2 regions of the Streptomyces sp. NPDC053560 genome follow, and region 2 is predicted to be linked to the other one. Evidence: riboswitches for the same ligand, from Rfam matches in the RefSeq annotation. Region 2 holds a riboswitch; the other holds the start of a gene.
The links. A riboswitch is a leader RNA that binds a small molecule or an ion and turns the genes downstream of it on or off. The one in region 2 is predicted to bind glycine.
Positions count from the first base shown of each region.

Region 1: it holds a riboswitch for glycine, as region 2 does, so the genes downstream of both, gcvT (glycine cleavage system aminomethyltransferase GcvT) here and gcvP (aminomethyl-transferring glycine dehydrogenase) in region 2, are expected to answer to the same signal.

Region 1 covers NZ_JBITXI010000006.1:256,359-271,711, reverse strand. Annotated here, with positions in the region: gene ACIGQF_RS16640 (thioesterase family protein) at 1-733, opposite strand, end outside; gene ACIGQF_RS16635 (ABC transporter ATP-binding protein) at 841-1,935, opposite strand; gene ACIGQF_RS16630 (ABC transporter ATP-binding protein) at 1,932-3,077, opposite strand; gene ACIGQF_RS16625 (ABC transporter permease) at 3,074-4,084, opposite strand; gene ACIGQF_RS16620 (ABC transporter substrate-binding protein) at 4,156-5,907, opposite strand; gene ACIGQF_RS16615 (ABC transporter permease) at 5,985-6,983, opposite strand; gene ACIGQF_RS16610 (enhanced serine sensitivity protein SseB C-terminal domain-containing protein) at 7,391-8,179, opposite strand; gene ACIGQF_RS16605 (enhanced serine sensitivity protein SseB) at 8,318-9,142, opposite strand; gene ACIGQF_RS16600 (AAA family ATPase) at 9,263-9,961, opposite strand; glycine riboswitch at 10,177-10,273, shown strand; gene gcvT (glycine cleavage system aminomethyltransferase GcvT) at 10,427-11,602, shown strand; gene gcvH (glycine cleavage system protein GcvH) at 11,732-12,109, shown strand; gene glyA (serine hydroxymethyltransferase) at 12,217-13,482, shown strand; gene ACIGQF_RS16580 (L-serine ammonia-lyase) at 13,799-15,181, shown strand.
Region 2 covers NZ_JBITXI010000021.1:86,957-102,309, forward strand. Annotated here, with positions in the region: gene ACIGQF_RS36185 (aminotransferase class I/II-fold pyridoxal phosphate-dependent enzyme) at 1-296, opposite strand, end outside; gene ACIGQF_RS36190 (pyridoxamine 5'-phosphate oxidase family protein) at 334-1,035, shown strand; gene ACIGQF_RS36195 (EamA family transporter) at 1,201-2,223, opposite strand; gene ACIGQF_RS36200 (Clp protease N-terminal domain-containing protein) at 2,347-2,892, opposite strand; gene ACIGQF_RS36205 (SRPBCC family protein) at 3,229-3,684, shown strand; gene ACIGQF_RS36210 (PadR family transcriptional regulator) at 3,837-4,430, opposite strand; gene ACIGQF_RS36215 (PhzF family phenazine biosynthesis protein) at 4,663-5,496, shown strand; gene ACIGQF_RS36220 (CPBP family intramembrane glutamic endopeptidase) at 5,662-6,465, opposite strand; gene ACIGQF_RS36225 (glutamate-cysteine ligase family protein) at 6,773-8,275, opposite strand; gene ACIGQF_RS36230 (hypothetical protein) at 8,811-9,395, shown strand; gene ACIGQF_RS36235 (DUF5999 family protein) at 9,829-10,035, shown strand; gene gcvP (aminomethyl-transferring glycine dehydrogenase) at 10,138-13,023, opposite strand; glycine riboswitch at 13,212-13,309, opposite strand; gene ACIGQF_RS36245 (PRC-barrel domain-containing protein) at 13,423-13,833, shown strand; gene ACIGQF_RS36250 (DNA polymerase IV) at 13,716-15,353, opposite strand, start outside.

The DNA of each region.
Region 1 (15,353 bases), on a different contig from region 2:
TCGAGACCCGGAGCGGGCCGGGCGCCGGGCGGCAGCGGATGTGAGTGGTCAGCTCCACCGTGGGGACCCAGCCCTTGAGGCCCATCTCGAAGGCGGTGGGCGGCAGCGCGTCGACCGTGAGGAGGAGGGAGAGCGGATCGGCGTCGCGGCCGTCGGCGAGGCCGAACCAGCCGCGCATCTCGCCGTTGCCGCTGGGCGCGCCGATGGCCCAGCCGCAGGTCGCGGGGTCCAGCCGGACGTCGAGCCGGGCGGTGATCGCCGAGCTGCCGGGCAGCGCGGGGCGGCCCCCGGGCGCGGCGTCGGCGCCGAAGCACTCGGCGTGCGCCGGCATGGCGGGCGGCTTGGCGGTGGTGCGCACGTCGTCCGGCAGCGCGTCGAGGTCGCCGTACGCGGCCAGTACGCGCAGTCGCTCGACCTCGGAACCGTCGTCCTCGAACTGGACGAGGGTCGCCGTGCCGGTGGACATGGTGCGGCCGGTGCGCACGACCTCGGTGCGGATGACGGCCGGGCCCGGCCTGGACGCGGTGAGGTAGTGAGCGGTGACCGTCATCGGGTCCGGGTGCGGCAGTGCGTCACCCAGGGCGCGGCCCATCAGCGCGAGGAGGTAGCCCCCGTTGACCGCGTGGATGATCGTCCAGCCGGCCGAGAGCTCGGCGTCGTACACGCCGGGAGAGCGGCGGACGACCGCCGTGTCGCGGTCGAACTCGCTGTTGCCTATGGTCACCTGTGCCATGCGGTGCACCGTACATGGAATTATTACCGGCCGGTAGAGGGGTCTTGACCGCCGGTCATCGGGCTCCTGTCCCGGCGTCCGGCGGCCTCCCCCGCCCTACTGCTCCACTACTTCGGCGCGGCCTCCGGCGCCTGGTCGGCCGCCCCGCCGCTGAGCGGCACATCGGACTCGAGTTCCGGGTGATGGCACGCCACCCGGTGGCCGGTGCGCAGCGCCACCAGCGGCGGCTCCGTCGTGGTGCACACCTCCGTCGCCTTCCAGCAGCGGGTCCGGAAGCGGCAGCCGGAGGGCGGGTCGATCGGCGAGGGCACGTCGCCCTTGAGCAGGATGCGGTCCCGCTCGGTGCGCCGCTTGGGGTCCGGTACGGGCACGGCGGAGAGCAGCGCCTTGGTGTACGGATGCATCGGCGCGTCGTACAGGGAGTCGCGGTCCGCCAGCTCCACGATCTTGCCGAGGTACATCACCGCGATCCGGTCCGAGACGTGCCGGATGACCGAGAGGTCGTGCGCGATGATCACGTACGTCAGGCCCAGCTCCTCCTGGAGGTCGTCCATCAGGTTCACGACCTGGGCCTGGATGGAGACGTCCAGCGCGGAGACCGGCTCGTCGGCGACGACCAGCTTGGGCTTGAGGGCGAGCGCACGGGCGATGCCGATGCGCTGGCGCTGGCCGCCGGAGAACTCGTGCGGATACCGGTTGTAGTGCTCCGGGCTCAGGCCCACCAGCTCCAGCAGCCGCTGCACCTCCTTCTTCACCCCGCCCTCGGGCTCGACGCCCTGGAGCCGGAAGGGGGTGCCGATGATCCCGCCGATGGTGTGCCGCGGGTTCAGCGAGCCGTACGGGTCCTGGAAGATCATCTGGACGTCGCGGCGCATCGGGCGCATCCCGCCGGTCGACAGATGCGTGATGTCCCGGCCCTCGAACTCGATGCTGCCGCCGGTCGGCTCGTCCAGCCGCGTGATCAGCCGGCCCATCGTCGACTTGCCGCAGCCGGACTCGCCGACCACGCCCAGCGTCTCGCCCGGGTACACGTCGAAGTCGATGCCGTCGACCGCCTGCACCGCGCCCACCTGGCGCTTCAGCAACCCCTTGGTGATCGGGAAGTGGCGGACCAGGCCGCGTACCTTCAGCAGCGGTGCGGCCGCTTCCCCGTCGGGCGGTGCCGCCACCGTCGTGTTCTTCGCGTCAGTCGTCTCGGTCACAGCTTCGGCGCAATCTCTTCGGTCCAGATCCGCTCCCGCTCCTCCGGCGCCATGTGGCAGGCGGAGAAGTGCCCTCCCCCGCCGGCTACGCCCTCATTGGCGGCCTCGCGCAGCTCGGGGCGGACGGTACGGGTGAGGTTGTCCTTCGGTACGTCCGCGTACGGGCAGCGCGGGTTGAAGGCGCAGCCGGCGGGGACGTTGATCAGGCTGGGCGGGGATCCCTTGACCGGGATCAGGCGCTCGGTCTGCGCGCGGTCGATGCGCGGCATCGAGCCGAGCAGGCCCCAGGTGTAGGGGTGCTGCGGCGCGTAGAAGACCTTCTCGGCCGGGCCGCGCTCCACGCACCGCCCGCCGTACATCACCAGCAGGTCGTCCGCGAGCTCGGCGACCACGCCGAGGTCGTGGGTGATGATGACGACCGCCGAGCCGAACTCCTTCTGCAGGTCCCGGATCAGGTCCAGGATCTGCGCCTGGACGGTCACGTCCAGCGCGGTGGTCGGCTCGTCGGCGATCAGCAGCTCGGGGTTGTTGACCAGCGCCATCGCGATCATCGCGCGCTGCCGCATGCCGCCGGAGAACTGGTGCGGGTGGTCGTCGACCCGCTTGTCCGGCTGCGGGATGCCCACCCGGTCCAGCATCTCGATCGCCCGCTTGCGCGCGGTCTTCTTGTCCACGTCGTGGTGGACGCGGTACGCCTCCACGATCTGGTTGCCGACCGAGTAATAGGGGTGCAGCGCGGACAGCGGATCCTGGAAGATCATCGCCATCTCGCGGCCGCGCAGCCGCCGTACGTCGTCGGGGTCGGCGCCGATCAGCTCCTTGCCGTCCAGCCAGATCTCGCCGGACATCCGGACCTTGCTGCGCTGCCGGCGCGACGCCTGGTGCAGGCCCATCACGGCGAGCGAGGTCACGGACTTGCCGGAGCCGGACTCGCCGACGATGCCGAGGGTCTTGCCCTTCTCCAGCTTGAAGGAGAGCCCGTCGACGGACTTCACGACACCGTCGTCGGTCGGGAAGTGGACCTTCAGGTCGCGTACTTCGAGGAAGGCGGTGGGTTCCGCGCCGCCCTCCGCGACGGGCTCGGCGATCGCCGACGAGCCCGCGTCGGGGCCGGTCCGCGTCAGTTCTTCGGAGTCGGTCACGAGAGCCTCACCCGCGGGTCGACGGCGGCGTACAGGACGTCCACCACCAGGTTGCACAGGACGATGAAGAAGGCGGCGAGCAGGGTGACGCCGAGGATGTTGGGGAGGTCGTTGCCGGTGATCGCCTGGACGGCGAAGGCGCCGACGCCCTGGAGGGAGAAGACCTGCTCCGTGATGAGCGCGCCGCCGAGCAGCAGGCCGAGATCCATGCCGAAGACGGTGATGATCGGCGTGAGCGCGGCGCGCAGACCGTGCCGGACGACGACCTTGCGCTCGCGCAGGCCCTTGGCGCGTGCGGTGCGGATGAAGTCCTCGTTCAGCGTCTCCAGCATGCCCGCCCTGGTGAGCCGGGCGTACAGCGCCGAATAGAGGAACGCCAGGGTCACCCAGGGCAGGACCAGGGTGCGCGCCCACCCGAACGGATCCTCCAGCAGCGGTACGTAGTCACTGCGCTCGAAGATCGGCCACTGGTAGGTGAAGAGGGCCAGCGCCAGGGCGCCGGTGAAGAACATGGGGAGCGAGACACCGGCCAGCGCCACGCCCATCGCGGCGCGGTCGAAGAGCGAGCCGGGGCGCAGCGCGGAGAGCACGCCGGTGGCCACGCCGGAGACGACCCAGACCACCGCGGCACCGGCGGCCAGCGAGAGGGTCACCGGAAGCCGGGACTGGATCTCGGGCCAGACCTCGATGTGGGTCTTGAAGGAGTACCCGAAGCACGGCCGGTGGCAGTGCACCGCCTCGGGACCGAATTTGTAGTCGACGCCGACGAAGATGCCCTTGAGGAAGTCCCAGTACTGCTCGTACACCGGCTTGTCCAAGCCGAGGTTCTTCTTCACCGCGGCGATGTCCGCGGGCGTGGGTGCCTTGCCGATGTACTGCTGGGCGAGCTGGTCGCTGGTCTGCCCGGCCAGCTTCGGCAGCAGGAAGAAGATGCCGAAGGTGACCGCACTGACGATCAGCAGCAGGATCACTGCGCTGATCAGCCTGCGGATGATGTACGAGAACACGGGACTGCGGCGTCGGTGCCCGCCGGCCGCCGCCGGCGGGCACCAATGCCTTCACCTGCCTTCCGGGGCTGCTACTTCTTGACGCCGACGTTGAGGTAGTCGTACTGACCGCTGAAGGCCGAGGTGGACACCAGGTTCGTGGCCTCCGGCGAGCGGTACATCAGCACCTTGAAGTAGGTCAGCGGCACGATCACCGCCTGCTCCATCGTCTTCTTGTCGATCTCGGCGTACGCCTTCTCGCGCGCGGCCTGGTCGGTGTCGGCGATGGCGCTCTCGAGCAGCTTGTTGATCTCCGGGTCGTCCAGCTCGGAGAGGTTGGTGTTGCCGGACTGGCTGATCGCCTTGCCGTTCAGGATCTGCTGCAGGTAGCCGTAGCCGGTCGGGAAGTCCGAGCCCCACTGCATCATGATCAGACCGACGTTGTTCTTCTTGTTGAACTTCGGCACACCGGCGTAGTCCGAGAAGTACTTGCTCGTCGGGTACTGCTGGATCTTGGCGTTGATGCCGATCTTCTTCAGCGAGTCGATGACCGTGGTGGCCGCGTCGACCTCGTCCTGGCGGTCGGAGCGGGCGAGGATGGTGGTGTCGACCTTGCCGGCACCGCACTCCTTCCACTTCTTCTTCGCCTCGGTCAGGTCCAGCTTGTCCTTGGCGTCGTACTTCTGCGGGTACTGGTCGAACTTCTGGTACCCGGCGATGTCGGTCGGCAGGACGGTGGAGGCGATGTCACCGCGGATCGGACCGCCGAGCGAGGTCTGCACGGCCTTCTTGTCGATCGCGTACTGGACGGCCTGGCGGCACTCCAGCTTGTCGAACGGCTTCACCTTGGAGTTGATCGCCGTGTAGACCAGCCGCTGGCCGAGCGCGTTGTCGGTGTTGGCCTTCTCCGAGTTGCTGGTCAGCAGCTGGGCCTGGGTCTGGCCGTCCACGCCGCGCCCGGCGAGGTCGATGTGGGTGTTGCCGGAGCGCAGGTCCTTGTCGATGGTCGACTGGGCGACCTTCATCTTCAGGACGATCTTGTCCGGGAGCTGCTTGCGCAGCGGGTCGGTCTTGGCGGACCACTGCGGGTTGCGCTCCAGGACGAGCTGCTTGCCCTCCTGGTAGCTCTTGAACTTGTAGCTGCCCGTGGAGACCACGGAGCGGGTGTACTCCGCGCCCTTGTCCTTGGCCTGCGGGACCGGGGCGGTCTGCGGCGCCGAGACCAGGTAGTCGAACTCCGCGAACGGCTTCTTCAGGTGGAAGACGATCGTGTGGTCGTCCGGCGTCTCGATGGACTTCAGCCCGGCCTTGGACTTGTCCTTGTACGGGCCCTTGTACTTGTCCTCGTCCACCAGGAACTGCTGGAAGTAGTTCGGGCCGAGGGAGAGGGTGTCCCGCGCGAAGTTGGAGCGCTCGACCGCGTACTTGACGTCCTGCGAGGTGACTTCCTTGCCGTCCTCGTACTTCACGCCCTTGCGGATCTTGTACGTCCAGGTCTTGCCGCCGTCGGAGGGCTTGCCCATCGACTCGGCGAGGTCCGGCACCAGCTCGTTGCCCTTCTCGCCGGGGGCCGGCTTGAAGGTGGTCAGCGGACGCGCGTAGAGACGGCTGAAGTTGTAGATGAAGGCGTAGTACGTGTTGCCCGGATCGAAGGACTCGGGGGCGTCACTGATCGCGTAGTTGAGCGTTCCGCCCTTCTCGTTCGAGGCGTTGACGACCCCCTTGGTGGCGGCGTTCGCCTCGGACGATCCGTTGGCGGAGTCCTTGCCGCCACTGCAGCCGGCCAGCAAAAGGCCCGCACTGGATATGGCCGCGATCGCCGCGACCGGGACTGACCTTCGCATGATGGTCGGTTTCCCCTTCGTTCGTCGGAAACTTCGAGTGGAACTGCCGGGACCGCCCGGGCGCCGCGGAAGCGGCGTCAGCGGCTGCGTGGGTCCAGCGCGTCCCGCAGACCGTCACCGAGGAGGTTGAACGCGAGTACGGTGACGAAGATCGCGAGGCCGGGGACGAGCATGTACTGCGGGTCGACCTCGTAGTACTTGACCGCCTGGTTGAGCATGCCGCCCCAGGAGGCCTGAGGGGGCTGGATACCGACACCGAGGAAGCTGAGGGCCGCCTCGAAGAGGATGTTGGAGGGGATCAGGAGCGTGGAGTAGACCACGATGGGCCCCACCAGGTTCGGCAGCAGCTCACGGAAGAGGATGAACGGTCCGCGTGCACCCATCCCCCGGGCCGCGTCGACGAATTCGCGCTCGCGCAGCGACAGGGTCTGCGCCCGCACGATGCGGCCCATGTAGGGCCAGTTGAAGAAGCCGATCACGAAGATCAGGACCGAGATGTGCAGCGGCAGGCCCTCCAGGCCGAAGGCGCCGCCCTGCAGCGAGGCGGAGATGGCGATGGCGAAGAGCAGCAGCGGGAACGCCAGGAAGACGTCCATCATCCGGCTGATCACCGCGTCCACCCGGCCGCGGTAGTAGCCCGCCACCACGCCGAGGACCGTGCCGATCGCCACCGACAGCAGGGTCGCGCCGAACGCGACGATCAGCGAGACCCAGGAGCCCTCCAGGACCCGCGCGAGCAGGTCGCGGCCGAACTTGGGGTCGACGCCGAGCGGGTGGTCCGCGCTCATGCCGCCCAGGTCGCCCAGCGGCAGGGTGGTGTTGGGGTCGATCAGCGACTGATTCGGCTCGTTCGGGTCCAGGCCGAGGAGCGACTGGAGGGGGCGGGAGAGCGCGGCGATGACGATGAGGAGGATGACAACGATGGCACCCGCCACCGCGACCTTGTCGCGCTTGAAGCGCAGCCAGGCGATCTGGCCGAGCGAGCGGCCTTCGATCCGCTTGCTCCCGACGCCTTCCAGCACCGCTTCCGGCTGCGCCTCAGCAGCCGCCCCGGTGGTCTCGATCGGTGCGGTCACAGTGCCTTTGACCCCTCTCGGCCCGCCCTGCGGCCGGCCACGCCCGCCGCGTCGGCGGCTCGGTTCACTCACTGGTGTGCACGCCGGCGGACGCCCGGAGGTCTTGCAGCTCATCGGTCTTCGGATGTCCGCGCGACAGCGGTCCAACTGCTCGTCGCACACAGGGTCTAGACCCCTGCTGCGGGAGTCTTCATCCGAGTCGCGATCAGTCACCAGTCCTGCCGAGGAAAGGATGCGCAACTGTGATGTGCTCCACGGCATACCGTTATACGGACATCACGGACGGCTGAGCGGTCCTGACAGCCGGTTCACGCCAGCCTCAACCGGGGTACACACAGGGGCAATTCGGCACACTACGGCACACGGGAGGGCGGCCGGGGACGCCGCGCTCCCGTCCGCGCGGGACGTCAGTGGGGGCCGGGGTAGCCGTAACCGTACGAGGCGGCCGGAGCCGGGGCCGGGCCGTGCGCCCCACGGTCGAAGAAGGGGCGGGAGTAGGCCCGCATCCACATGGCCACGGGGTCGTACTCGTCCTCCATCGCCACCGTGGAGACCGGCAGTCCCTCCGGAACCGCGCCGATGGACTGCTGCATCATCAGCCGTACCGATTCCACCGCGGCCCGGCCCGTGTCGTACAGATCCAGGCCGATCGCGAGATAGGGAACGCCGAGGGCCGGTTGCACCCAGGCCCGGCGCAGCGAGCGGACGGCGGGCGTGCGGTGCGCGTTCTGCCCGAGCAGGGCGTAGAACTGCGGGATCTCCACGACCGGTTCGGTGATCCGCAGGGGCCCCGCGGGCAGCCGGTCCAGGCCGCCGGCGATCCGGCGCAGGTCCAGCCAGGGGATGCCGACGCCGCCGCCGGGCGCGTGCGGGTTCAGCCAGAGGCCCCAGCGGTCGGGGTAGAGGGCGGCGGCGATCTCGGCGCCGGGCACGACCTCGTGGGCGCGGGTCCAGCCGCTGGCCGCGAGCTCGGCGGGGGAGGTCACGCACGGTGCGTAGCCGAGCCCGTCGACCTCCATGTTCCCGTACTGCGCATCGGGGGCCCCGGCCTGGCCCTGCCACAGCAGCATCCACACCTGGCCGCCGGACAGCGCCTGCAGCAGCGCCTCATAGGCGTCGTACCGGCCGGGCGAGACCTGCTGCAGCACCTGCTCGACCTGGCCGGCCGCCGCTCCCTGATGCGCACCCGCGCTCACGTGTCCCCGTCCCTTCTCCCGTCGGGCACGTGGGGGTGCCCGCCCGTCGTCCCACCAGCTTACGGGCCGGATCCCGGCGTGGTCCGGGCGCGCGCCGATCGGTCCGGCACGGGCCGCGGCCGGCCCCGGCCCTACGGGCTACACGAGGTCCTGCGTGTAGAAGGGCCGCACGCGCTCCAGCATCCAGTCGACGACCGGGTCCTGTGCGATGTCCAGCATGACCAGCTGGACCGGCCAGGGCACCTCCACGGCGCCCAGCGCCCGGCCCAGCGCCCCGAGCGCGATGTCGCGCTGGGTCTGGTCCTGGAGGGCGGCCGCCGGGTCGGCGACCTGCACGCCGACGAAGAGGGTGGGCGCGTCGCCCTCGATGTTCGCCAGGCAGCGGCGGGCGGTGGTGACGTGCGGTACGCCGGAGAACTCCAGGCCCGCGGCGGCGAGGAAGTCCACCGGCTCGTCCTGCCAGTCCGGCTCGTACAGCCGCACCCGGCCGCCGGACGGCAGCCCCTCGCGGGGCACGTCACCGCGGCACAGCTCGGCCACGGCGGGCGGCGGCAGCGGGACGCCGACCGTGCCGTCCGGGTTCACCGCGATACCGATCTTCGGGGGCAGGCCGCGGGCGAACTCGCGGGCCGGTGCCACCGTGAAGGACATGTGCGCGCCGACGACCCGCAGGAACTCCTGCTCGGAGCTGAAGACGGGCACGTACGCCAGGCCGTCGGGCAGCTCCACGGTGGGCAGGTCAAGGCCGGGCGCGCCGAAGCCGGCGCTCTCGGGGCCGCCGCCCTTGGGCAGCGGCACCCATATCCGGCTGCGGCCGAGCACCTCGACGATCCGGGCGCCGGCCCCGGGATGACCCACCGACGCCGCGAGCACTTCCTCCAGCTCGTTGGCCGGCCAGGCCAACTGCGGAATGCCCTGCTCGAAAACGCCCTGACCGGGGATGCTCTGCTCCGGAATGTCCATGGTCACCCACCCGCTTCGTACCGCACTGCCTGATCGAAAACCCTAGCGGCCCGCCGCGGACGCTTCGCCCCCCCGTCCCGAAGCCCGGACAGGAGACGCGGCAGTGTCGTACCCAGGCTCTCAGCCGAACGTCGCGCGTTCCAGTGCCTCGGCCGCCCGCCGGTCCAGCAGCACCGTGGCCGTGAACCCCTTCGGCAGCCGGGCCGCCCGGGCCCTGGCGAGCAGCCGGCGCACCGCGCGCCGGTGCCGCGCGAAGGCGTAGCCGGACACCCCGCGGCCCCTGGCCCGCTGGCCGGACAGCGCGACGCCGGCGGGCACGTCGAGCAGCAGCAGGTGCAGCTCGCGGCCGCCCCGCAGGGCGGTGCGCGCGATCCAGCGGCGCACCCAGGCGACCGTGCCGCAGTCGTGCACCACGACGCTGGCGCCGGAGCACAGCGCCCGCCACAGGCCGTGGTAGTGCGCGATCCGCACCAGCGGCCGGAGCAGGCCGTACGGCAGCGCGCCGAGCCGGCCGGCCTCCCAGCGCTCCCGTACGTCCTGGGAGTCGATGCGGTGGACGGGCGCCCCGGCCCGGTCCACCGCCGGGACCACGCGCTGCATCAGTGTGCTCTTGCCGCCGCCGGGCAGACCCGAGACGACCACCAGGCAGCGCGCGGGGAAGTCCAGCTCGCGGACGCGCGCTTTCCCCTCCGCGCCGCGCAGGTCCGTCACGCGGGCGCCGCGGCCCGGACGCACCACCGTCTTGGGTGTGCGGGCGCGGCGGGGCACCGCGCCGCGCGCGACCCCTGCCGACGTCGCATATACGGCTTGCCTCTGCACCGTGATCGCCCTCCCCGTTCCGTTCACTGCCGCCCCCCTACCCGCAGAGTGTCAAGAAAAGGTAATGAGCTTCAAGCGGAGGGCAGGTCATGGCGGGTTGGTCCCGGGCCGGCGGGGCGGCACGGGCCGGGGCTCCTGGATCCGGCGATCCCGTGCAATGATGTGCGCGCCGGCCGCCGTACCCGACGCCGGCCGCCAACTGCATACCGGCCGCTTGAATCCGCGCGGGAGAGTTCCCGCCAGGCCACGGCGGGGCGCCGAAGGAGCAAGTCCTCCCTTGAATCTCTCAGGCCCCTGTACTGCGCGGACGAGGCAGATCTGAAAAGCGGGCCGCACGCCGGTGCGGCCCCACCCAAGGTGCAAGCCGAGGTCCTCTTGGGGGCTGTCGGTGAACCTCTCAGGTTCCGATGACAGATGGGGAGACGTCCGATACGTCCCTGTCGTCCACTTCGGGAGCCCGCAGCCATGAGTGAAGCCCGCCCGTCGCCCGCCACCGCCCCAGATGGAGTCGCTTCGCGACGAAGCGCACGACTCACTGCGCTCGATGCCACGCATCGCGCCCTCGGCGCGACCATGACCGACTTCGCCGGCTGGGACATGCCGCTGCGCTACGGCAGCGAGCGCGACGAGCACGTCGCCGTCCGCACCCGCGCCGGCCTCTTCGACCTCTCCCACATGGGCGAGATCACCGTCACCGGGCCGCAGGCGGCCGACCTGCTGGACCACGCGCTGGTCGGCAACATCGGCTCGGTCAAGCCCGGCCGCGCCCGGTACACGATGATCTGCCAGGAGGACGGCGGGATCCTGGACGACCTGATCGTCTACCGGCTGGGCGACCAGGAGTACATGGTCGTCGCCAATGCCTCCAACGCGCAGACCGTGCTGGACGCGCTGACCGCCCGGCAGGCCGGCTTCGACGCCGCCGTACGGGACGACCGTGACGCGTACGCGCTGCTCGCCGTCCAGGGCCCGGAGTCCGCGGGAATCCTGAAGCAGCTCACGGACGCCGATCTGGACGGGCTGAAGTACTACGCGGGCCTGCCCGGCACCGTCGCGGGCGTCTCCGCGCTGATCGCCCGGACCGGCTACACCGGCGAGGACGGCTTCGAGCTGTTCGTCCGGCCCGCCGACGCGGCCGCCCTCTGGGAGGCGCTGACCGAGGCCGGCAAGGACGCGGGCCTGGTCCCCTGCGGCCTGTCCTGCCGCGACACGCTGCGCCTGGAGGCGGGCATGCCGCTGTACGGGAACGAGCTGTCCACCTCGCTCACCCCCTTCGACGCGGGCCTCGGCCGGGTCGTGAAGTTCGAGAAGCCCGGGAACGACGGCCGCTTCGTGGGCCGGGACGCGCTGGCGGCCGCCGCCGAGCGGGCCGAGCAGGACCCGCCGCGCAAGCTCGTCGGGCTGATCGCCGAGGGCCGCCGGGTGCCGCGCGCCGGCTACCCCGTCGTGGACGCGGAGGGCACCGCCATCGGCACCGTCACCTCCGGTGCCCCCTCCCCCACGCTGGGCAAGCCGATCGCGATGGCGTACGTGGACGCGGCGCACGCCGAGCCCGGTACGAAGGGGGTGGCCGTCGACATCCGCGGCAAGCACGAGCCGTACGAGGTCGTCGCGCTGCCCTTCTACAAGCGGGAGAAGTGACCGCACGGCACGCTCCGGCCAGGAAAATGGCCGCGGGACGGCCGTCCTGCCGGTAGAAGCGACGCAGTCGCGTCTCACCTGTCAAGACCCTCTGCACGATCATTCCCCCGCATCCAGGAGAATCGAACCATGAGCAACCCCCAGCAGCTCCGCTACAGCAAGGAGCACGAGTGGCTGTCGGACGCCGCGGACGGCGTCTCGACGGTCGGCATCACCGAGCACGCGGCCAACGCGCTCGGCGATGTGGTCTTCGCCCAGCTCCCCGAGGTCGGCGACACCGTCACCGCGGGCGAGTCCTGCGGTGAGCTGGAGTCGACCAAGTCCGTCAGCGATCTCTACTCCCCGGTCGACGGTGAGGTCACGGAGATCAACGAGGACGTGGTGGCCGACCCCTCGCTGGTGAACTCCGCCCCGTTCGAGGGCGGCTGGCTGTTCAAGGTGAAGCTGAGCGGCGAGCCGGAGGACCTGCTCACCGCCGACGAGTACACCGCTTTCACCGCCGGCTGACCCGCCCGTCACCCGCCACCGCCCCAATTGGAGCTTCGCGCCCCTTATTGGATTCCGCCCGCCGTGCCGAGGGCCGTCCCCTCGGTGGCTCCCACCCAGGAAGACTCATGTCGCTTCTGAACAGCTCCCTCCATGAGCTCGACCCCGACGTCGCCGCCGCTGTCGACGCCGAACTCCACCGTCAGCAGTCCACCCTCGAAATGATCGCGTCGGAGAACTTCGCTCCCGCCGCGGTCATGGAGGCCCAGGGCTCGGTCCTCACCAACAAGTACGCCGAGGGCTACCCGGGCCGCCGCTACTACGGCGGCTGTGAGCACGTCGACGTCACCGAGCAGATCGCGATCGACCGGGTCAAGGAGCTGTTCGGCGCCGAGTACGCCAACGTGCAGCCGCACTCCGGCGCCTCCGCCAACCAGGCGGCGCTCTTCGCGATCGCCCAGCCCGGCGACACGATCCTCGGCCTGGACCTGGCGCACGGCGGGCACCTCACCCACGGCATGCGCCTGAACTTCTCCGGCAAGCAGTTCAACGTGGTCGCCTACCACGTGGACGAGGCCGGCCTGGTCGACATGGCCGAGGTCGAGCGCCTGGCCAAGGAGAACAGCCCCAAGGTGATCATCGCGGGCTGGTCCGCCTACCCGCGCCAGCTGGACTTCGCCGAGTTCCGCCGGATCGCCGACGAGGTCGGCGCGAAGCTGTGGGTCGACATGGCGCACTTCGCCGGCCTGGTCGCGGCGGGTCTGCACCCGAACCCGGTGCCCTACGCGGACGTGGTCACCTCCACCACGCACAAGACGCTCGGCGGTCCGCGCGGCGGCATCATCCTGGCCCGCAACAAGGACTTCGCGAAGAAGCTGAACTCCGCGGTCTTCCCCGGTTTCCAGGGCGGTCCGCTGGAGCACGTGATCGCGGCCAAGGCGGTCTCCTTCAAGGTCGCCGCCTCGGAGGACTTCAAGGAGCGCCAGCAGCGCACCGTCGAGGGCGCCCGGCTCCTCGCCGAGCGTCTGACCTCCCCGGACGCGCGTGAGGCCGGTGTCAACGTGCTGTCCGGCGGCACCGACGTGCACCTGGTCCTGGTCGACCTGCGCGACAGCGAGCTGGACGGCCAGCAGGCCGAGGACCGCCTCCACGAGGTCGGCATCACGGTCAACCGCAACGCCGTCCCGAACGACCCGCGGCCCCCGATGGTCACCTCGGGTCTGCGGATCGGCACCCCGGCGCTGGCCACCCGCGGCTTCCAGACCGAGGACTTCCGCGAGGTCGCCGACATCATCGCGCTGGCACTGAAGCCGGAGTACGACGCGGCGGCGCTGAAGACCCGCGTCACCGCGCTGGCGGACAAGCACCCGCTGTACCCCGGCCTGGCCAAGTAGGGCAACCGGCCGGTCGTACGGGCTTCACGGGCCCGGGGCAGGATGTCCCGGGCCCGTGGTGTGCGCGCCCGCTCACAGGGAACCCACGTCACCAGCACGTCACGCGCATCACGGGTGGATTCGCCCGCACATGCACCGTCCGTCCCCCGGGCGCGTTACGCTCGACAACCGGTACCGATCCGACAACCGGCGTTTTCCGTCCGTCGGCGCAGAAACGTCACACCTCTTCGGCCGCCCGACCCCTCCCCTTCTGGCGCGTGCTGTCGCACGGCCGCGCACGACCGCCCACCACGAGCCGACAAAGGAGTCCGCCACCGTGGCCATCTCCGTCTTCGACCTTTTCTCCATCGGCATCGGCCCGTCCTCCTCCCATACGGTCGGCCCGATGCGCGCGGCGCGGATGTTCGTCGGCCGTCTCAAGAAGGACGGCCTCCTCGCGCAGACCACCTCCGTACGGGCCGAGCTGTTCGGCTCGCTCGGCGCCACCGGGCACGGCCACGGCACCCCCAAGGCCGTCCTGCTCGGCCTGGAGGGCCACTCCCCGCGCACCGTGGACGTCGAGCGGGCCGACGACATGGTCGAGCGCATCCGCACCACCAAGCGGCTGCGGCTGCTGGACGCCGAGATAGGCGATGTGCACGAGATCGACTTCGACGAGTCGACCGAGCTGATCCTGCACCGCCGCCGCTCGCTGCCGTACCACGCCAACGGCATGACGCTCTTCGCGTACGACGAGCACGGCGCCCCGCTGCTGGAGAAGACGTACTACTCGGTCGGCGGCGGCTTCGTCGTCGACGAGGACGCGGTCGGCGCCGACCGGATCGTCCTCGACGACACCGTGCTGAAGTACCCCTTCCGCACCGGCGACGAGCTGCTGCGGCTCGCCCAGGAGACCGGCCTGTCGATCTCCGCGCTGATGCTGGAGAACGAGAAGGCGTGGCGGACCGAGGAGGAGATCCGCGCCGGGCTGCTGGAGATCTGGCACGTCATGCAGGCGTGCGTCGCCCGCGGCACCAGCCGCGAGGGCATCCTGCCCGGCGGCCTGAAGGTGCGCCGGCGCGCCGCGAACGCCGCCCGCGCGCTGCGCGCCGAGGGGGACGCGCAGGCGCGCGCCATGGAGTGGATCACGCTCTACGCGATGGCGGTGAACGAGGAGAACGCGGCCGGCGGCCGGGTGGTGACCGCGCCCACCAACGGCGCGGCCGGCATCATCCCCGCCGTTCTGCACTACTACATGAACTTCGTGCCCGGCGCCGACGAGGACGGCGTCGTCCGCTTCCTGCTGGCGGCGGGCGCCATCGGCATGCTCTTCAAGGAGAACGCCTCGATCTCCGGCGCCGAGGTCGGCTGCCAGGGCGAGGTCGGCTCGGCCTGCTCGATGGCGGCGGGCGGCCTCGCCGAGGTGCTGGGCGGCTCCCCGGAGCAGGTGGAGAACGCCGCGGAGATCGGCATGGAGCACAACCTCGGCCTGACCTGCGACCCGGTCGGCGGCCTGGTCCAGATCCCGTGCATCGAGCGGAACGGCATGGCCTCGGTGAAGGCGGTCACGGCGGCCCGTATGGCGCTGCGCGGCGACGGCCGGCACCACGTCTCCCTCGACAAGGTCATCAAGACCATGAAGGACACCGGCGCCGACATGAGCGTGAAGTACAAGGAGACGGCGCGCGGCGGGCTCGCGGTGAACATCATCGAGTGCTGACCGGGCCGCCCGGCCACCGGCGTACGCGCCGTCACACCCGCCCCTTCCTCATGTGATCCAGATCACGGAATGGTCCCGGGAGTTCGGGGCAGGCGACGCTGGTGATTCTCGTAATGCTGATCATGATTGCCGCCCTGACCGCGCTGGTGGCGCGCTACGCGCCCCGCCCTCC
Region 2 (15,353 bases):
TCGGACACGTTGCGTACGCCCGGAGGAACGTCGACCCGCAGCGCCTCGCGTGGCGTACTGGTCGGGCGCGACCGGACGCGAGTGCCACGTCGTCCCGCGGTTTCGACCACTCCTCGGTCACGCAGCGTCCGGTACGCGGACGCGACCGTGTTGGGATTCACCTCGAGGTAGACAGCCAACTCCCGCATGGGCGGGAGGACTTCACCTGGTTGGAGCTCGCCCGCACCGATGGCTCGCTCGACGCTGGCGGCAATATCCGATGCGCGCCGCCCTTCGATCCGATACTCTCCTAGCACAAACATGAGTATGCACTAGTGCAATGGAGTTGGCAACATGGCTGAGCCCGCATCCACCACAACGGCCGAAGCCGGCGCAGAGTCCCCCGCCGCCTACGCCCCGGGCGAGCGCACGGTCCCGACCCGGTCCGCCGACCGCGCCGCGTACGACCGCGACACCGTGCACTCGATCCTCGACGCCGGATACGTCTGCCACCTCGGCTTCGTCCGCGACGGCGCCCCGGTCGTGCTCCCCACGCTCTACGGCAGGGTCGGCGACCGCCTCTACCTCCACGGCTCGACCGGCTCACGGCCGCTGCGGATGGCCGGCGGGACGGACCCCGGCCTTGCGGTGTGCGTGACCGTCACCCACGTCGACGGCCTGGTCCTCGCCCGCTCCGCCTTCCATCACTCCATCAACTACCGCAGCGTCGTGGTCCACGGCACCGCGCACCAGGTCACCGACCCGGAAGAAAAGACGGCAGCGCTCGACGCGCTGGTGGATCACGTCCTGCCCGGCCGCGCCGCCGACTCCCGCCCCGGCAACACCAAGGAGCTAGCCGCCACGGCCGTCATCCGGCTCGACCTGACGGAGGTATCCGCCAAGATCCGTACCGGCGGGCCGAACGACGAGCCCGAAGATCTCTCGCTCCCCCACTGGAGCGGCGTCGTACCGGTGGCTCCGACGTACGGCCCGCTCATACCCTCCGACGACCTGGCCCCCGGCACGGCCGTCCCCGCCTACCTCCAGAACCTCTGAGGCCGGCCACGCCCGTCCACACCTGGGGCACGCCCTCCGACGACGCCCCACGTCTGGCCTGACCGGCCGGACAAACCTCCGCCCCTGCTCGCGAGGCGCGGAGGGCGAGAGGCGGGGGGTGAGGGGTGAGGGGACAGGAGGCTTGAGGAGAACCGCGCTGCGCCCTTACGTGCCGACCGACCCGGTCGACCCTGCCGGCATCGCTGTCTCCGCGCGCGTCTCGTCACCGGTGCGCGAGGCCACGTCCCGGGGTGGCTTGGGCGTGCTGGACTGTGCGATGAACGCGCCGATGAGTACCACCGCGCCGCCGATGACCTGAGGCGCGGACAGGTGCTCACCGAGCAGCACCCAGGCCAGTACGGTCGCGATCACCGCCTCGAGGCACGCGACGACGCCCGCGACCTGGGGCGACAGCCGTCGGACGGAGATGACGCCGGTGAGGTAGGCGAGCACCGTCGCCAGCAGCACGAGCCAGGCGAGCAGCAGTACGGCGGGGACGGTCGTGCCATCCATGTCGGCGCTGCCCGCGAGCACCGACCAGTCCATGTTCCAGGGCCGCGCCACCACGGTCAGAAGGAGGGCGCCGAAGAGCAGCCCGTACGCGATCACGCCGAGCGGGTGGGCGCCGTCCTCGTCGTCGCCGCCGTGATCGGAGAGGACGAAGTACCCCACCTGACAGCAGGCCGCGCCGAGTGCGAGCGCCAGCCCGAGCACGTCGAAGCTCAGCCCCGCCCACACCTCGACGACGCAGGCCAGGCCGCCGACGGCGAGGACGGCCCCGGCCGCGGCGGCGCGGCTGACAGGGCGACGCTGGACGAATCGCACCCAGCCGAGGACGAGCGCGGGGGCGAGGTACTCGATGAGCAGCGCGACGCCGACCGGAATACGGGACAGCGCGGCGAAGTAACAGGCCTGGACGCCCGCTACGGCGAGCAGCCCGAAGCCCATGAGCAGTGCGGGGCGACGGAACAGCAGGGCGCGGTGGCGCCAGGCGACCGGCAGCATGACGAGGGCGGCGCCCGCGCTCCGCAACCAGGTGACGTGCAGCGGTTCCAGGCCGGCCGCGATCAGCGGTTTCGCGGCCACACCCGATCCTCCGAAGGCCAACGCCGACAGAAGAGCGAGGCCGAGCCCGATCCCTTTCGACCGGTCACGCAGGCTCACTTCCGTCCCCGAAGTCTCGTGCATCCGGCCATCATGACAGGGGAGGTCAGCAGCTTCACCACCGAGATCCCTGTCACAGCAAGGGCAGGGAGAGAACATCGCGGCTTGCTGCGACAGGCGTGCCGTCGCAGGTGAAGCCCCGAGGAGCTAAAACTCGTCCGCCACCGCTTCCTGGGTCTGCCGGTCGAGCCGCACCGCAAGAAGCACCGTGTCGACGGAGGCGCGGCGCAGCACTTCGACGGCCCGGCATTCGGAGTCGTCGACGAGTGCGGCCAGGAGATCCAGACACCCGGCATGCATGGCGTAACGGGCGTGCGCACGGTCCAGCGCGCCGTCCATGGCGGCCGCGGCGGCCGGCGACCAGCCCGGAACCCCGCCCTCGGCCACCATCGGCACGGCCCCGGAGTCCTCCACGGTGCCGTGCCACTGCAGGCCGTAACCAATGCTGCGCTGCACGAGATAGCCCAGCAGCCGTGCCGTCCTGTCCCCTTCGGGATCGACCACCTCACGCACGGCGGGGTCGGATTCGAGAAGACCGTGCAGCAGGTGGGCAGTGTCCACCTGCCGGTCTCCATCACGCGTGGCCCGCCTGCGGGCAGCTGAGAGCACCGACGCGAGCTCGACAGTCAGACAGGCGTCGAGATCCTCCGGGGACGGACCCGCTCCGCTGTTGTACGCAGTACGGTTTTGCACGTACCCCACCCCACCAGCCTCTTGCTACCGGAACATCCCCGGGAGGGAGCATTTGCGCATCCCACCATGGTTGGGCACCTGGTAAGGAAATCTCATCCCTACGGATGACATGCCCGGCACGTACGCGGGCGCCCAGGGATGGGTACGCAGCCCCGCACCCCGCTGGCGCACGCCCAACAACCTGACGGCCCATCAGTCTTGAACCTTGCGCCACCAGCGGCTACCTTCCGCGGCACCACGGGAGCGAGGGCTCGGCCGGACGCACGGTCGCCGAACTCTCGCCAGGATCATCGCCGACGAGGACGACCCATCGGGCCGTCACCAAGGGGTGCCCACATGGCCGACGTCACCGCCCAGGCCCGCATCACAGCACCAGCGGAAGAGATATGGCGCCACGTGACCGACTTCGACGCCTACGGCCGGTGGAACGCCACCCACACCGGCTTCCCCGAAGGGGGCCCTGCGACGCTGGAGCCCGGAGCCACCTACGCGGAGACCATGAAGCTCATGGGCTTCCCCGCCGAGGTGAGCTGGACCGTACGCGCTGTGGAACCCGCACGCCTGCTCGACATCGAGGGCAAGGGGCCGATGGGCGTCAGCCTCCGTATGCGGTACGCCCTCGCGCCGGCCGGCACGGAGGAAGGGGACGGGCCCGCGGCTGAGGCGACGACCGTCCGGATCGACGGGTCGTTCACCGGCGCGGCCGTGTCGTTGATGGCCGGCAAGCTGAAGGACTCGGCGAAGTCGGCGCTCGACGAGTCCCTCGACAGGCTCGCGGGGCTCGTGGCCTGACCGGCCGACCGGCGGTTTCGCCATGGGCTCGGCTCGTCGACTCAGCGGCTCGGCCGCTGAACGGCCGGCAGGGCCGGCCGACTGAACACACGAAGGCCGCGGTCGGACATCGTCACGACCACGGCCCTCGCATCCACCATGGGCCGGTCGGCTCACTCATCCTCGGCGAGGATCAGGTAGAGATCCTTCCGCGCCCGGTTGACCACAGCGATCGCCTTCTCGCGCTGCTCCGGCGTACCGGTTGCCCACACCTGCCGAAAGGCTTCGACGAGGCCACCACCGGCCTTGCGGATCTCGCTCATCGCCTCCCAGTCGACGCCACGACCGGCGTCTTCCCAGGGGGCGTCCGAGCCGTTCTCCGCTTCCGTACGCCCCTCGCCGGTGAGCTCGAACAGCTTCTTGCCGCCCTCGCTCCGACTGGCGATCAGGCCCTCGTCCTCCAGCAGCTGCAGGGTCGGGTAGACCGAACCGGGGCTCGGCTTCCACGCGCCGCCGCTGCGCTCGGCGATCTCCTGGATCATCTCGTAACCGTGCATGGGGCGGTCCTTGAGCAGCGCCAGGATCGAAGCGCGTACATCACCGCGCCGCGCACGCCCCCGCGGACCTCCTCGGCCTCGGCCACCACCGAACGGAGGCCCACCGAAGGGCGGCCCGAACGGCCCGAAGGCGGCGCGCCGCCCCTCGTACTCGCCCCGGCCGCCACCTCGACGTCCGGAGTTCCAGTGTTCATGTCCGTGTGCTCGCATCTTCGCGCCACTCCTATCGTTGATCTGTCGCGATGCTTCAACGATATATCGGAAGCGTTCGATCGACAAGCGTCGACATGGAGGGCATTTGGAGTGGCCTCATAGAAGGCGGCCACCTCGCCACGACAAGCGGGCAGTGGCGGATCGACACCAATCCAATAGCCCTCAAGCCAGTCCAATTTTCTTCGATTGGCACTCGTGACTCATGGGCCAGGATGCTTACGCTCACGACATGCAGATCCATATCGTCAACGCCTTCACCGACCATCCCTTCGGCGGCAATCCGGCAGGAGTCGTCCCGCTCGACGGCTCGTCGTATCCCGAGCAGTCCTGGCTGCAGCAGGTCGCGGCCCAGGTGAACCTCTCGGAGACCGCGTTCGCGCTGCCGCTCCCGGACAGCGACGAGGCGGACTGGGCGCTGCGCTGGCTCACGCCCGCCACCGAGGTGGACATGTGCGGCCATGCCACGCTCGCCACCGCGCACGTCCTGCACTCCGCCGGCATCGCCACCGGCACGGTGCGCTTCGCCACCCGCAGCGGCGTACTCACCACCACCGCGTCCGACGACGGCTCCATCGGAATGGACTTCCCGACCGCGCCGCTCACCGCCGTACCGGTACCGGAGGGGCTGGCCGCGGCACTCGGTACCGAGCCGGTCTCCACGTACGAGACGGGCCCGCACGTGGGGGACCTGCTGGTGGAGGTGGCGAACGAGCGGACCGTACGCGAGCTGTCACCCGATCTCGCGGCGCTGGTCCGGTTCGGCGATCGGGGCGTGATCGCCACCGCGCGCGCCGAGAACCCGGACGGCGACTACGACTTCGCCACGCGCTGCTTCTTCCCTGGTGTCGGCATCGCCGAGGACCCGGTGACGGGGAGCGCGCACACGGCGCTCGCGCCGTTCTGGTCAGCGCGACTGGGGCGCGACGAGCTGACCGGCCTGCAGGGCTCCACCCGTACCGGCCTCGTGCGCACCGCACTGCGCGGCGACCGCACGCTACTGACCGGCAGCGCGGTGACCGTCATCAAGGGCGAACTGACGGAGGCGGCGCGCCCTGGGCGGTGAGGCGGGGGTGGTCGGCGGAGGGGGAGATGCCGGGGGGAGGTGGCCGGGGGGGAGGCGGCCCGGGGGGGAGGCCCGGGGGGGGGAGGTGGCGGGGGTAAGTGGCGGCGCCCCCGTTTGATCTCCGCTTTCCTCGGGGGCCTCCCCCCACCCCCACCCCACTCCCCCTCACCCCGTTGGCAGCCACCCCACCCTCCCCGCCAGGAGGGCGTAGCCGGTGAATGCGACTAGGTCGATGGTGGCATGGGCGATGATGAGGGGGGCGAGTCGTCCACAGCGGCGGTAGATAAGTACGAAGAGTGCGCCCATCACGACGTTGCCGACGAAACCGCCGATGCCTTGGTACAGGTGGTACGAGCCGCGCAGGAGCGAGCTGGCGAGGAGCGCGGCCGTCGGTGACCATCCCAACTGGCCGAGGCGGCGGAGCAGGTAGCCGAGGACGATCACCTCTTCCACGACCGAGTTCTGTACGGCGGAGGCGATCAGGACCGGGAATTTCCACCAGACGTCGGGCAGTGATTCGGGGACGACGGTGAGGTTGGCGCCGGCCGCTCGGGCGCCCAGGTAGAGCAGCAGTCCGCTGCCTCCGATGGCGGCGGCCACCAGGACTCCCCATCCGAGGTCGAACCCGGGGCGTCGGCGGTCGAGGCCGAGAGCGCGCAGCCCGCCCGCGCGTTCCCTGAGGAGCAGGTGGGCGACGAGCACTACGGGGACCAGCGCGGTGGCGATCCCGAAGAGCTGCCAGGCGAGATCGAGCCAGGGGCGGCCGGGCGCGTGGGAACTGTTGAGGTTCGCCGCCTGGTCCTTGAGGCCGCCGGGTTTGGTGAGTGCTCCGACGAAGCTGATGAGGGCGGACACTGCGCTGGCCCCGAGGGAGAGCGCGAGGACGATGAGTGTCTCGCTCCTCAGTGTCCTGCGGGAGAGGCCGCCGGACGGGCCTTCGCCGGGGAGAGAGTCAGCAACGGGGTGCACTTCGGACTGCACGCCTGCCTCCAGTTCCGCGATAGCGCCTGTACGCCTCCACTGCCTCGCCAGGGTCTCGAATGCGGGTACGGATATCGCACTCGACAGGCCGCAGCGAGCGTAGCCACGTGGCACGCACCGCAGTGGAGGTCACAGCTTGCCCGAAGGCCCCGAAGACGTGGCACGCGGGGGCGTCGCACGGGGCGTTGCATGAACGGCTCCGGCCCGCGCGCACTGGGGAGGGGGACGGACAGTGTGCGGCGTCCCCAGACGCACCGAGCGGCACTCTCCGTCCCCCCACACACCTACCCCCCTCCTACACGACCCCCTCCAGCTCCCACTCGTGCACCGGTCGTCCCTCGTGCATCAGTTCGCTGTAGCGGCGGGTCATGGCGGCGAGGGCTTCCTGGCGGTCGAGGCCGCTCTGGAGGGCGCGGTGGTAGGCGGCGGACTGCCAGGAGGCGCCGTTGATGCGACGGCGGCAGCGGGCCTCGATGACGCCGAGGTAGTGGTCGCGGTCGGCGGGGGCGACGCCCCAGCCGTCGAGCCCGGCGGCGGCCATGGGCAGCAGTTCCTGGAGGACGAGGCGTACGGCGGGGATCTGGGCGATGCCTCCGGAGCGGCCGGGGCGGGGCCATTGAAGGGCGGCATCGATGCCGTAGCGGCAGGCGGTCTCGAAGTTCTCGGCGGCGGCGGCGAACGGCAGCCGGGTCCATACGGGCCGCGGGTCGTCGGCGAGGGCGCGTACGAGGCCGTAGTAGAAGGCGACGTTGGCGATCACGTCGGTGACGGTGGGGCCGGCGGGCAGCACACGGTTCTCGACGCGGAGGTGCGGGACGCCTTCGGTGACGGCGTAGACGGGGCGGTTCCAGCGGTAGACCGTGCCGTTCTGGAGGACGAGTTCGGAGAGCTCCGGTACGCCGCCCTTCTCCAGTACGGCGAGGGGGTCCTCTTCGCCGCACATGGGGAGCAGTGGGGGGAAGTAGCGGACGTTCTCCTCGAAGAGGTCGTGGGCCGATTCGATCCATCGTTCGCCGAACCAGGTGCGGGGGCGGACGCCCTGGGCCTGGAGTTCGGGCGGGCGGGTGTCGGTGGACTGCTGGAAGACCGGTGGCCGGGATTCGCGCCACAGTTCGCGGCCGAAGAGGAAGGGCGAGTTGGCGCCGATGGCGATCTGTACGGCGGTGAGGGCCTGGGCGGCGTTCCATACGGCGGCGAAGCGGCCGGGGGTGACCTGGAGGTGCAGTTGTACGGAGGTGCAGGCGGCTTCGGGGGCGATGGAGGGTGAGGTGGCGGTGAGCCGCTCCACTCCTTCGATGTCGATCTCGAAGTCCTCGCCGCGGGCGGCCCGCATCTCGTCGTTGAGGAGTGTGTAGCGGTCGGCCTCGGAGAGGTTGGAGGAGACCAGGTCCTCAGCGGTGAGGGTGGGCAGAATGCCGATCATCACGATGCGCGCTGCGACTTCGCGGGCCTTGCGGTCGGCGTAGGCGAGGCCGGTGCGCAGTTCTTCGGCGAGCTGGTCCAGCACGCGTCCGGAGAGGCGGTGCGGCAGGATATTGACTTCCAGGTTGAACTGGGCGAGCTCGGTCTGGAAATCCCGGCTGGCGATGCGTTCCAGCACCTCGGAGTTCATCATCCTGGGCATGCCGTCGGCGCTGGCAAGATTCAATTCTATCTCCAGGCCCATGAGGTTCTTGGGGCGGTCGAACCGCTTCTCGGCCAGTAGCCTCTCCAATGCCTCCAGGCACTCGTTGAGCCTTCTTCGATAACGCTGCCGGTCGCCGGGATCAATTCCGCCGGCGCTGACCTTCTCCCCCATCGGAGCGTCCCTCCTGACGTGGCGGGCCCGCGGGGCGCGGGTCCGTGCGGTCGATGATGCCCGGCAATCGGTTCGATAACGCCTCGGGGGGCCGGGTGCCCCCGATAGGCTTGGGAGGTCGGACCGAATGGCACATTCCGAGGGCATACGGCGGGGGCTCGCGCCCGGCGCATTGGCCCTGTTCCAAAGCACGATGACATCCGGCCGACCGCGTCGTCGGAGTAATCCGAGGTCCGTGCACCAACAGGGTGCATAATTGCATCGAAAACACCGCGGAGAACGGGCCGTAATACGACTTGCCAAAAATCTCCGTCAGCGGTAGCCGAAACAAGCACTGAACACCTGTCGTATAAACTTCGTGGACGAGGCAGAGAGTTGGCGCCCAGCTAGCGGGGCATTTCCGAGGCTGAGGCACAGCGGCTGACACCCCCGCCGGGCCATGGCCCCGGTCGGCCACGCTCTGCTCCCGCCTGCTGACAGCGTCGTCCGCACGTGCCCAGCACCACCGTGTCTCCCAAGTGAGAGGCGACCCACCATGCCGCTGCATGTACCCCCTGCCCCTGCTCCCGCCCTGCGCAGCGTCCTCACCGCCCTCGGTTCTCCTACTGCCGTACGTGAGGCCCCGACTCCCGCCCTCCGTGTCCATCAGGGGCCGCTGCGCCCCGAACGTCCCCTGCCCGTCCATGTACTCGACGACGTCTCGCGGCGCGGCACCCCGCGTACCCGCCTGACCGGCTGGCGATTCCTCATCCGTGGTGGCGAACGCGCGCTGGCCACGGCGGATGCCATGCTCACGCCGGACGGCTGGGCGTTCTCGCACTTCGGTGAGGGACCGTACGTGTCCGCGATCGAACGGGCCCTGCACCAGGCCGAATCCGTGCCTGCCGCGTATCAGCCACGGCTGCTCTCCGTACCGGAGCTGTACATGCTCACGCTGTGGCTGCACGAGGACGTCACGGCGGACGGTGCCGAAGGCTGCCCGGTACCGGGGGACCTGCTGGTCCCACTGGCCCCGGCACCGCCCGGCATCGCCGCCCACCGGCCGCACCGTGTCGCCGATCTCCTGTCCCGTCTCACGCTCCGCCTCACCCCGGCGCCCCTCCTCGGCTCGCCGGCGTAGGTACTCGGTACGCGGCGTCCCTCGAAACGCCGCCTGCCGGGCAGGTACCGCATTGCCGGAATGCGCCCCGCGGTTCTCCTCACCGCGGGGCGCACTGTTGTCCGCGGGTGTCCCGGGTGGTTCGGCGGGGCATCAGTACGGGTAGCCGTACGCGGCCGCGTGTCCGGCCGGAGCGTGCCTGAACGTGCCGTTCCGCCACGGGACTAGCCCGGAATGACCAGACGGAACCACCCGTAGGTGCTGTCTTGGCGGCGGCAACCGCCCGCACGGGTGATGCGTCCTTACCGAGTAAGTACGGCTGCTGCGAAATCCCTGCGGAATCAGTTCTGTAGGGCAACACTGGGAGCGAACTACCGAACGGGGGGCGGCCATGAACACTTCATCGCGCCGCAGGAAGACGTCCACCACCACACCGCAGCGAAAGACAGCATCCATGTGCCAGCACCAGCCACCGTGTCCGTCAGCAGAGTCCGCCGACCGGGAAGCCGCGCATCTCGTGGCGCACCACCCGGAACAGGGCTGGAGCCTGTTGTGCAACGGCGTACTTCTCTTCGAGGACACCGGTGAGCTCCTGCCGGACGGGCAGGTCATCGACCCGCACCGGCCGATGGGCACCGGGCGGGTCGTCACCGCGGCCTGACGCGGTGAGCGGGAACGAGCAGGGCCCCCGGCGGATAGCGCCGAGGGCCCTTTTGTGTGCGGGCGCCCGTGTGGTGCGTACCGCACGGGCGCCGGAATGCCGTCAGCCGGCGTAGTCCTCCAGCGGCGGGCAGGAGCACACGAGGTTGCGGTCGCCGAAGGCGCCGTCGATGCGGCGCACCGGCGGCCAGTACTTGGCGGCCGGGTCGACGCCGGCCGGGTGGACGGCTTCCTGCCGGGTGTAGGAGTGCTGCCACTCGCCGGTCAGGGCGGACGCGGTGTGCGGGGCGTTGCGCAGCGGGTTGTCGTCCTTGTCCCACTCCCCCGTGCCGACCTTCTCGATCTCCGCGCGGATGGCGATCATCGCGTCGCAGAAACGGTCCAGTTCGGTGAGGTCCTCACTCTCGGTCGGCTCGATCATGAACGTGCCGGCGACCGGGAAGGACATGGTCGGCGCGTGGAAGCCGTAGTCGATCAGGCGCTTGGCGACGTCGTCGATGCTGACGCCGGTGGCCTTGGTCAGCGGCCGTACATCGATGATGCATTCGTGCGCGACGAGGCCGCCGGGGCCGGTGTAGAGCACCGGGTAGTGCGGCTCCAGGCGCTTGGCGATGTAGTTGGCGGAGAGCACCGCGACCTGGGTGGCGCGCTTGAGGCCCTCGCCGCCCATGAGGCGGACGTACGCCCAGGAGATCGGCAGGATCCCGGCCGAGCCCCAGGGGGCCGCGGAGATCGGGCCGACGCCGGTCTCGGGGCCCGCGGTGGGCTGCAGCGGGTGGTTGGGCAGGTACGGCGCGAGGTGCGCGCGCACGCCGACCGGGCCGACGCCGGGGCCGCCGCCGCCGTGCGGGATGCAGAAGGTCTTGTGCAGGTTCAGGTGCGAGACGTCGCCGCCGAACTTGCCCGGCTCGGCGACGCCGACCAGCGCGTTGAGGTTGGCACCGTCGACGTAGACCTGGCCGCCCGCGTCGTGCACGGCGGCGCAGATCTGGGTGATGTGCTCCTCGAACACGCCGTGCGTGGACGGGTAGGTGACCATCAGGACGGCCAGCTCGTCGCGGTACTGCTCGATCTTGGCGTGCAGGTCGTCGGTGTCGACCTCGCCGTCGTCGCCGGTCTTGACGACGACGACCTTCATGCCGGCCATCACGGCGCTGGCGGCGTTGGTGCCGTGCGCGGAGGACGGGATGAGGCAGACGGTGCGCTGCTCGTCGCCGTTGGCACGGTGGTACGCGCGGACGGCGAGCAGGCCGGCGAGCTCGCCCTGGGAGCCGGCGTTGGGCTGGAGGGAGACCTTGTCGTAGCCGGTGACGACGGCGAGGCGCTCCTCCAGTTCCTGGATGAGGGTGAGGTAGCCCTGGGCCTGGCCGACCGGCGCGAAGGGGTGCAGCTGGCCGAACTGCGGCCAGGTCACCGGCTCCATCTCGGTGGTGGCGTTCAGCTTCATCGTGCAGGAGCCGAGCGGGATCATGCCGCGGTCCAACGCGTAGTCGCGGTCGGCGAGGGTGCGCAGGTAGCGCAGCATCGCGGTCTCGGAACGGTACTGGTGGAAGACCGGGTGGCCGAGGTAGTCGTCGGCGCGCAGCAGGGACTCGGGCAGCGCGTCGGCGGCGGCCGCGTCGAGCTGTTCGATGTCGCCCTGGACGCCGAAGGCGCCGAGGACGGCGGTGAGCTGAGCGCGTCCGGTGGTCTCGTCGCAGGCGATGCCGACCAGGTCGGCGTCGACCTGGCGGAGGTTGACGCCGGCCTCGCGGGCGGCGGCGACGATCTCGGCGGCGCGGCCGGGGACCCGTGCGGTGAGGGTGTCGAAGTACGTACCGTGCACCACCTCGACGCCGCCGGCGCGCAGGCCCTCGGCGAGGACGGTGGCGTAGCGGTGGGTACGGCGGGCGATGGCGGCCAGGCCCTCGGGGCCGTGGTAGACGGCGTACATGCCGGCCATGACGGCGAGGAGGACCTGCGCGGTGCAGATGTTGCTGGTGGCCTTCTCGCGGCGGATGTGCTGCTCGCGGGTCTGGAGGGCCAGGCGGTAGGCCTTGTTGCCGTCGGCGTCGACGGAGACGCCGACGAGGCGGCCGGGGAGGCTGCGGGCGAACTTCTCGCGGACGGCCATGTAGCCGGCGTGCGGGCCGCCGAAGCCCATCGGCACGCCGAAGCGCTGGGTCGTGCCGACGGCGATGTCGGCGCCCAGCTCGCCGGGCGAGGTGAGCAGCGTCAGGGCCAGGAGGTCGGCCGCGACGGTCACGATCGCGCCAAGTTCGTGAGCTTGTTCGATGAGGGCGCGGGGGTCACGGACCGCGCCGGACGCGCCGGGGTACTGGAGCAGCACGCCGAAGACGCCGCGCTCGGCAATCTCGGCGGGGATGCCGTCGCTCAGGTCGGCGACGACGACCTCGACGCCGGTGGGCTCCGCACGGGTCTCTATGACGGCGATGGTCTGCGGCAGACAGTCGGCGTCGACGAGGAAGACGCCCTTCTTGACCTTGCCGACGCGGCGGGAGAGGGCCATGGCCTCCGCCGCCGCGGTGCCCTCGTCCAGCAAGGAGGCGCCGGAGGTGGGCAGGCCGGTGAGGTCGGCGACCATGGTCTGGAAGTTGAGCAGCGCCTCCAGGCGGCCCTGCGAGATCTCCGGCTGGTACGGGGTGTACGCGGTGTACCAGGCGGGGTTCTCCATGACGTTGCGCAGGATGACCGGCGGCGTGAACGTGCCGTAGTAGCCCAGGCCGATCATGGGAGCGAGCACGTGGTTGCGGTCCGCGAGGGCCCGCAGCTCGTCCAGTACGTCCGCTTCGGTACGCCCCTGGGGCAGGTCCAGCGCCTCCGCGCTCTTGATCACGTCGGGGACGGCGGCCGCGGTGAGTTCGTCCAGCGAGCCGAAGCCGATGTGGGCGAGCATCTTGGCCTGGGACTCCTGGTCCGGGCCGATGTGACGCTGCTCGAAGGGGGTGCCGCGTTCCAGCTCGGTCAGCGAGATGCGGTTGGTGGTCATCTGCGGGGGCCTCCTGGTCTCTGGGACCTACGAGGGGCACCACGGCGCGGGTGCCCGGACGGCCTCCCCCTCTGTCATCTCAACCTGAGAGCTTCACCGGAACGTACGCAACGCCCGGCTTTCACCGTCGGTGAGGAGGGGCTCCGGCACTGCGCTGGTCCGTGGCCCACCCTGCTTTCCAGAGTGATCTCGTCCGCGCGGTACGGGTGCCTGAGAGATTCCGGGGAGGAGTTGCTCCTTCGGCGCCTCCGGCCCGGGGGACGGAGGGCTCTCCCGCACGGGGTCATCGATCGCTGACCAGCCTACCAGCGCGGCTGCCCGGCATCCCCCGAGTGGCCGGGGCGGGGAATGTGCCGTTTCGTAGGGTGCACAGGGCAGTTCCGGCAGGTAGGAGGAACCGTGCAGACCGACATCGATCCCCGCAGTCTGATCGGCCGCAAGGCGTTCGACCGGCACGGCACCAGGATCGGCACCATCGACGAGGTGTACCTGGACGACGCGACCGGCGAGCCGGAGTGGGCGGCGATCCGGACGGGACTCTTCAGCCGGGACGCGTTCGTGCCGCTGGAGCCGAGCCGGCTGGTGGACGACGCGCTGCACGTGCCGTACGAGCGGAAGCTGATCAAGGACGCGCCGGACTTCGGAGTGGGCCGGCACCTCTCCCCCGAGCAGGAACTCCAGCTCTACCACCACTACCGGCTGGATATCTCCGCCACGGACGCGGCACTCGCCGACGAGGACGGGGGCCGCTCGCCCGCCGGCTCCGCCGACCGGGAGTTCGGCCGCATAGCAGGCTCGCCGGAGGACTGAGCACCGGACGGCGGCGTACCGCCGGATATCGGCGAGGACGGCGGCGGACCGTCGGATACCGATGAGGACGGCGGCGGACCGTCGGATACCGATGAGGACGGCAGCGAGCCGTCGGGTATCGGCGGGGGCACCGCAGTGTCGTCGGCGTGCGTGGGTGCTTGCGCGGCGGTCACGTCCGGCCCGCCGCCCACCAGGGGCAGCGCCTCCCCCGGCGTCAGTGCCGGATCGTCGACGAGGAAGGTCCGTACCCGCCCCGGCGCGGACCACGGCTGCTCGAACCGTACGGTGACCCGCCCCAGACCGCTTCCCTGGACCCATCCAGGGCCGTACTCGGCATGGACCACGTCCAGGCCCGGCACCCACTTCCTGGGGCGCTCAGCGGCCTCCTCAGCCTCTTCCGCCCCATTGTCCCCGCCGGCCGCTCCGGCGGCCGCCTTCGCCTCCTCGGCGAGCCGGGCCTCCTCGGCCGCCCGCTCCGTCGCCGCCTGGGCGAAGAGGTCCTCCTGCGTGAAGTCCGCGAGGCCGCTCACGCCCACGCCGAGCAGCCGCACGCCACCCGTGGTGTCGATCAGGTCCAGCAGCCGCCCTGCCGCGTCCCGCACCACCGCGGGGTCGTCCGTCGGCCCGCGCTGGGTCTCGGACCTGGTCAGCGTGGAGAAATCGTAGTTGCGCACCTTCAGCACGACCGTACGGCCCGAGCGCCCGGCCGCCCGCAGCCGCTGCACGCACCGGTCCGCCAGCCGCATCACCTCGGCACGCACCCGCGTACGGTCGGTGAGGTCCACCTCGAAGGTGTCCTCGACGGAGATCGACTTGGCGTCCCGCTCCGCGACCACCGGGCGGTCGTCCTGCCCCAGTGCCATGGCGTACAACCCTGCGCCGTGCGCCCTCCCCAGCAGCCGCACCAGCTCGGCCTCGCCGGCCTCGGCGGTCTCGGCGATCGTGTGGATCCCGGCCTTGCGCAGCGCCTCGGCCGTGGCAGGGCCCACGCCCGGCAGCGTCCGCACGGACATCGGTCCCAGCAGCTCCCGCTCGGTGCCCGGCTCGATCAGCACCAGGCCGTTCGGCTTGGCCTGCTCGGACGCGATCTTGGCGAGCATCTTGGCGCCCGCGAGACCCACCGATCCGGTCAGCCCCGTGACGGCCAGAATGTCGCGGCGCAGCTGCTCCCCCACCGCGCGGGCCGAATCTCCGTCGTCGGCGACGCCGCCGGCCTCCAGGTCGACGAACGCCTCGTCCAGGCTCAGCGGCTCCACAAGGGGCGACAGCTCGTGCAGCAGCGTCATGACCTTGTCGCTGACCTCGCGGTACACGTGGAAGCGCGGCGCGAGGTAGGCGGCGTTCGGGCAGAGCCGGCGGGCCTGGGCGGTGGGCATGGCCGAGCGGACCCCGAAGACGCGGGCTTCGTACGAGGCGGTGGAGACGACGCCGCGCCCGCCGATGCCACCCACGACGACGGGCTTTCCGCGCAGGCTGGGCTTGGCCGCCTGCTCGGCGGCCGCGAAGAACGCATCCATGTC